DNA from 3 places in the Silvimonas sp. genome. Region 3 is predicted to be linked to each of the others. Evidence: predicted binding sites of a transcription regulator. Region 3 holds the regulator's gene; each other region holds the start of a gene.
What was found. Region 3 encodes FNR, which switches genes on or off when oxygen is low (the NO sensors DNR and NnrR bind a similar motif). Its sites were predicted from a motif close to TTGATNNNNATCAA; they were not measured.
Positions count from the first base shown of each region.

Region 1: P4L78_RS18940 (nitronate monooxygenase family protein) is a predicted target of FNR. The motif match lies at 1,423-1,436, and genes of this name have one in related genera.
Region 2: P4L78_RS07140 (formate/nitrite transporter family protein) is a predicted target of FNR. The motif match lies at 1,007-1,020, and genes of this name have one in related genera.

Region 1 is NZ_JARLJK010000142.1:175,649-177,912, forward strand. Features, by position in the region: gene P4L78_RS18925 (ribonucleoside triphosphate reductase) at 1-302, shown strand, start outside; gene nrdD (anaerobic ribonucleoside-triphosphate reductase) at 431-619, shown strand; gene P4L78_RS18935 (anaerobic ribonucleoside-triphosphate reductase activating protein) at 642-1,370, shown strand; gene P4L78_RS18940 (nitronate monooxygenase family protein) at 1,515-2,264, shown strand, end outside.
Region 2 is NZ_JARLJK010000064.1:207,859-210,122, reverse strand. Features, by position in the region: gene P4L78_RS07150 (peptidylprolyl isomerase) at 1-199, opposite strand, end outside; gene coq7 (2-polyprenyl-3-methyl-6-methoxy-1,4-benzoquinone monooxygenase) at 310-963, shown strand; gene P4L78_RS07140 (formate/nitrite transporter family protein) at 1,126-1,980, shown strand; gene P4L78_RS07135 (aspartate/glutamate racemase family protein) at 2,024-2,264, shown strand, end outside.
Region 3 is NZ_JARLJK010000122.1:358,401-360,664, reverse strand. Features, by position in the region: gene hemN (oxygen-independent coproporphyrinogen III oxidase) at 1-347, opposite strand, end outside; gene fnr (fumarate/nitrate reduction transcriptional regulator Fnr) at 565-1,311, shown strand; gene P4L78_RS14370 (hypothetical protein) at 1,325-2,032, shown strand; gene P4L78_RS14365 (phasin family protein) at 2,152-2,264, opposite strand, start outside.

The DNA of each region.
Region 1 (2,264 bases), on a different contig from region 3:
CCACCCAATTGCCGGTGGGTTATACCGACGACCCGTTCGAAGCGCTGGCGCGCCAGGAAGTACTGCAGCGCAAATACACCGGCGGCACGGTACTGCATCTGTATATGAACGAGGCCATCTCCAGCGCCGACGCCTGCCGCACCTTGGTTAAACGTGCGCTGGCGAATTACCGGCTGCCCTATGTGACGATTTCGCCCACTTTTTCAATCTGCCCCAAGCACGGCTATTTGAGCGGACACCATGAGTTCTGCCCGAAATGTGATGCCGACTTGATTAGCAAAAAGCAGCCCTGCTGCGCCTAGGTTTGCTGCATATGCATGCAGCGCACGCGGCTGAACGGTTGCCACGGAATTCCAGCCGCGTTCTTTTCTTCTCTTCCAACCCAAAACCCAAGCAATCTTTTGGGCCAGTGATCTAACAGGAGCACGCCATGAACGACCTCAGCATCCAGCAACATCTGCACAACGCCACAGAACAGGCCATCCAGCTCAAAGATGAAGAACGCACCCGCTGCGAAGTGTGGACACGCGTAATGGGTTATCACCGGCCCGTTTCCGCATTCAATATCGGCAAGCAGGGTGAGTTCGCCGAGCGCCAATTCTTTACCGAACAACATTGAATAACATCAAGAGCACGCCGATATGACCACGCCAGACGAACACGCGCCGCATCCACCCAAGCTGGGCGGACTTGTGCCGTTCTCCAGTTGCGACTATCCGGGCAAGCTCGCTTGCGTGGTGTTCATCTCTGGCTGCCCCTGGCGTTGTCACTATTGTCATAATCCGCATTTGCAAACACGCAGCAAAACACCGACCGAACCAACTTGGGATGACATCGTCAACTGGCTGGAGGGACGCAAAGGCTTGCTGGATGCCGTGGTCTTTTGTGGTGGTGAGCCGCTGACCGAACGTTGGTTGCCGTTGATGATGGCGCAAGTCAAAGCCATGGGGTTCGAGGTAGCGCTGCATACCGGCGGCGCCTATCCGGAGCGACTGAAACAATGCCTGCCTTATCTGGACTGGGTGGGCTTTGATGTCAAAGCCCCCTTTGCCGAATATGAAGGCGTAACGCAGATTCGCTCAAGTGGCGACCCCGCGCGCGAATCGCTAAGGCTCATACGCGATAGCGGCGTGGCCTATGAGTGCCGCACCACCATCCACCCATCTTTGCTGAACGACGATGCCTTGCTGCGGTTGGCCGGAACACTGGCGGTTTATGGCGTGCAAGACTTCGTGCTGCAACCTTTCCGGCCCAACGGCTGCGCCTCCAGCCAATTGCTGCAGCAACCGGCACCAGCCAATTATCCGAGCCCCGCCACATTGCAGCAGCTGAGCAAACTGGTACCTGGCACACGTATAAGGGCGCATTAATCACCGCTCATCTCGTGATTTTTATACACGGCATCATCAGCGCAGCAACGCCTTGATCTAGATCAAAATCACTCGACGACCAAACCCGCAGACTCCCACCCCTCAACAAAGAAAACGCCATTGTGGCGGGAGATCGCATTCATGCTGCACCACACTTTCAAACCGCTGCTCATCAAGGGTAAAGCGCTGCTACCAATCGTGCAGGGCGGGATGGGGGTTGGTATCTCGGCCCACAAACTGGCCGGTGCCGTCGCCAAAGAAGGCGCGCTAGGCACCATCGCTTCTGTTGATCTGCGTCATCATCACCCGGACCTGCTGGAGCAAAGCAAAGCAACAAAAGTTCAAGCCGAACTGGATGCCCTGAACTTTGAGGCGTTAGCCCGCGAAGTAAAGCTGGCCAAGGCCACTGCACAAGGTAACGGGCTGATTGCCGTGAACGTGATGAAAGCTGTTGCTTCCAATACCGACTACGTACGCGCAGCCTGCGAAGCCGGCACCGACGCCATCGTCATGGGTGCGGGCTTGCCGCTGGATTTGCCGGAAGTCACCGCGGACTACCCGAACGTTGCCCTAGTACCGATCCTCTCGGACAGCCGCGGCATCAATGTGGTTCTGAAAAAATGGCTTAAAAAGAACCGTTTGCCTGATGCCATTGTGATCGAGCACCCCGCCCACGCCGGTGGCCACCTGGGTGCGACCAAGATCGAAGAAATTCATAACGAGAAATTTGATTTCGACCGTGTGCTCACCGAAACCCATCAGATCTTCAAAGACCTGGGTCTGGAAAGCGCACGCATTCCGCTGATCGTCGCCGGTGGCATCAATAGCCACGAGAAGGTTCTGCATTACCTGAGCAACGGCGCTAGTGGCGTGCAACTGGGAACGGCCTTTGCC
Region 2 (2,264 bases), on a different contig from region 3:
CTACCCGATGAAAGATAGTGCCATCGTAGTGTTTCTCTTTCACATATCGCAGGAAGTTGGCGACAGACGCCGGGGCTGCATCGGGATACAGCTCGACGGTGATCTGGCCTTTGGCGGTATCAAGCACCACTTGCGGATTTGCAGCTGCGGCAACGCTGGCGATCAGCGTCAGGCCCAGTGCCAGCAAGAACTTTTTCATGCATCGTGACTCGGTTAGGGACAAGAGCGGCAATGATATCACGGGCCGCTATGCCGCCATTGCGCTAGAATGGCACGCAATTAATTGCCGCAAAACCAAGAGTCCCCGCCATGTTGCCGCTGCCCAAACTGCCTGCTTTGCCTTCGGTTGATCGCCTGATCAATGAGTTTGACGTGATGCTGCGTACGCTGGCGGCACCGGCAATCAGTGAACGTGCTCATCCGGATGCCCACATCGACGAAGCCGAAATGAGCGAAGCCGACAAAACACACGCGGCCGGTTTGATGCGGGTGAATCATAGTGGCGAAGTCTGCGCGCAAGCCTTGTATCAAGGGCAAGGATTGACGGCACGTGACCCCAAGGCGCGGGAAGCGCTCAAGCAAGCCGCGCATGAAGAAGTCGAACATCTGGCGTGGACTGAGCGTCGCTTGCAGGAACTAGGCAGCCGTCCAAGTCTGCTAAACCCGTTCTGGTATGCCGGAAGTCTGGCCATGGGTGTCGCAGCGGGCGTGATTGGCGACAAGTGGAATCTGGGCTTTTTGGCCGAGACCGAACGGCAGGTCGGCGCGCATCTGCAATCGCATCTGCATACTTTGCCGCAGCAAGATGCCAAAAGCCGCGCCGTGGTCGAGCAAATGCATACCGATGAACTGGGTCATGCGGAACAAGCCGTGCAACTGGGCGCGGCACCACTGCCTGCACCGGTGGCCGGTTTGATGGCAACAACATCCAAGGTAATGACATCTCTGTCGTACCGCTTGTAAATCGGCCAAACGAGCTAGTTCGGCACTAATTCACAGCCTAAATTTGATATCAATCAAAGGTCGGCTTATTCACATGGCATAACCGGAAATTGTTCACAGCAGCCGGGTAAAGTGGCCGCGTATAACTGCATGTCATACCAATCTGACCTTGCAGGCGCCCCAATGTCGCAAATACGCACCCCAGCCGAAATAGTTGAATACATGTCGCACCACGGTGCGGAGAAGGCAACCACTCCCACGTGGCGCCTTGGATTGATGGCCGTGCTCGGCGGCATGTTTATTGGCCTGGGTACGTTGCTGGCAATGGAAGTAGCCGGAGGTTCGACTGGGCTGGCAGCCAGCAACCCGGGGCTGGTCAAGCTTCTGTTTGGTGCAGTGTTCCCGTTGGGCTTTATTGCGGTGACACTGACCGGCGCTGATTTGTTCACTTCCAATTGTGCCGGCGGTTTTGTGTCCTGGTGGCGACGCGAGATCGACTGGCGTTTGCTGAGCCGTTTCTGGGCAATCTCATTTGCGGGTAATGCAGTTGGCGCAATTGCCGCTGCCTGGGTGTTCGGCCTGGAAACCCATTTGCTGACCACAGACGCCGCAACTCAATACTTGATTACCATTGCTAACGGCAAAGTGTCGCATCCGTTCTGGATGACCTTCACCAAGGGTATGTTGGCCAACTTGCTGGTGTGTGTCGCTTCGATGCAGGGTTATTCGGCCAAAGACACATTGGGTCGCATGTTGGGCATCTGGTTCCCGGTGATGGCCTTTGTCACCCTGGGTATGGAGCACAGTATCGCCAACCTGTTTATTATTCCTGCAGCGATGATGGCCGGCGCCGATATCAGCGTCAGCCAGTTTGTCTTTGCCAATCTGATCCCGGCAACATTGGGTAATCTGGTGGGCGGCGCCCTGCTGATTGGCCTGCCGTACGCCTTGATCTATCTGCCGCGGCGGAAGGCTGCGGTAACTGCAGCCAAAGCCGAAATGCCGAATGCGGCATGTGTGCCCGACCTGGTGCCCTGAATGGCAGGCAGGTTGATTTCAGCCTGAACTGCACGGAGCAACAATGAAAACCATCGGCGTAATTGGTGGGATGAGCTGGGAATCTTCGGCGGAGTACTACCGGTTGTTAAACCGCTACGCCAAGGAAAAGCTGGGTGGACATCACAACGCACCCAGCCTGATGCTGACGCTGGACTTCGCTGCCATTGAGGCGAGCCAGCGTGCCGGAGACTGGGAAGGCTTGGGCGAGCAATTGGCCGCTGCGGCGGCGCAATTGCAGCGCGGTGGTGCTGAACTGGTGATTC
Region 3 (2,264 bases):
ATCTGGCCAACCTTCATTCGGTATGGCAATATATTTACGTGAAGCTGTATTTCTTTTTGTAGATACTCTGTATATTTAACTGCCTGCGATTCATCTTTGGTAATCACTTTATTGCAAGCGCAGTAATAGCAAATCGTATTGCAAAACGGCAGATGAAAATATAAAGAAGCAGGCTTGTCCGCCTCACCTACACGCGAATGCAACAGCATCTCGCGATAATCGGCAGTTTCAAGCTCGGCAAATCGGTCTGCGGTGGGATAAGACGTGTAGCGAGGGCCTTTGCCATCGTAGCGCTCGACAAGAGATCGATCGAATTCGACCTGCTGGATCAACGGTGTTGTATGCATTTGTCCTACCCCTAAAACACAGGGTAAAGATTTTGCCTACATCTGGGACATAGTTACTTGATCCAAATCAATACGACTCGCATGATGCTAGCATCTACTGCGAGGATACGTGACCTGGCTCAATAAGCGGCACAGAATTCGATGAAGCGGCACACAGGATTGTGTAAGGGTGCCGCTGCAATGGCGTAAAAATTTCAAGTCATAGTGGAACAACATCATGCTGTCACCAATTCAGTTACGCGAAACCGGCCTCAAGCAACTGCGGCACGCCTGCTCAAATTGCAGTTTGCGTGAACTGTGTCTGCCCATTGGCTTGTCGCCCGAAGAAATGCGACAAGTTGATCAATTGGTCAGCCAGGGCCGCCCCATCAAGCGCGGCGAAGCACTCTACCGTGCCGGTGAGCCGTTCCATGCACTCTATGCAGTGCGCCTCGGCTTCTTCAAAACCAGCATCGTTTCTGAAGATGGTCGCGAACAAGTGACCGGTTTTCACATGAATGGTGAGTTGATGGGCATGGATGCAATCAGCACCGACCATCACACTTGTGACGCAGTTGCGTTGGAAGATAGCGAAGTATGCGAACTGCCCTTTGCTGAAATCGAATCCATGTCGCGCCGTATTCCCAACCTGCAACGCCATCTTTACAAGATGATGAGCCGCGAAATCGTCCGCGATCATGGCGTAATGCTGCTGTTGGGCAATATGAAGGCAGAGGAACGGATTGCTGCGTTCTTGCTCAATCTCTCGCAGCGCTTTGCCTTACGTGGCTATTCGCACAGCAGCTTTCATCTGCGCATGACGCGCGAAGAAATCGGCAGCTACCTCGGCCTGAAGCTGGAAACGGTAAGCAGAACCTTATCGCGCTTCCAGGACAATGGTCTGATTCGAGTACAGAACAGGCTCATCGAACTGAAAGACACCGAAGGCTTGAAACAATTGATGAACAACTGTCAAAGCAATTGACTGCCTGATTCCAATGCTCACGCAAGTTTGCCTGGTTGCCCCAGCGGCGCTCGCATCCTCCATCCTTGGCCGCCTGGCGCGATCAGGATTGGGGGTGCCGGTATTTCCGGCAGAAACTCCAACTGCTTTGCCGCCTGCACCCACCCCCGACAGCACGTTGGTGTTGGTGAACCCGCAAGGGCTCGCGGAATATCTGGCATGGAAAAGCCAAGCCGATGCACAGGGCTGGCATCTGCTGGATATAGCCGGCAACTTGCAAAACCCCCTCGGGCAAATCTACGGCTGGATGCTCGCTGTCGGTGCAAAGCACAGTGACCTTGCAATAGCCGAACCCATCATTGCAGCGTTGTCGCCAGCCCTGCCCAACGCATGGCTTCACGCAGGCGGCCCCGGGGCTGGCGCGTTTTTGCAGACCGCAAGCGGTGCCTGCCTAATGCAGTCTGGAGAGGTCTGGTTGTGGTTACAGCGCGCGTTGCAGCAACCCGGCAGCACGCCGTTTGATCTGCAGTCTTGGCAATACCTGGTTCACGGCGGTTTTGAGAAGCTGCAGCGAGAGGCGCGGGATTACCTGGCCCTCGACACCGAGCCGTTCACTCCATGGCACGCCGCGCAAAGTGGCCTCTTGCTCCAAGGTAGCTCTAATGCACTGGCGAGGGAGCTAGCACAGTGGCTGCTGATACTCCCAGTCGTCCCAAGCCCGTCCGCCGCAACCGCGTCCTGACACTTCAACAGCACAAGGCTAAGCCAGTATCGGTGGTGCGTTGGCAAAAAAAATGGCCCTCGTCAGAGGGCCATAATCGCAATCGGCAGATATGCGCTTTGAAACGTTAAAACATTTGCTCAAGCAGCTTTGCGACGACCGTTCGCCGCAGGCGCTGCTTTAGTCACATTCTGTACTACAGTGGCAACCCACTCTTCGCTCTGCTTGCGCGCAGCGGCTACTGTTGTGCCAT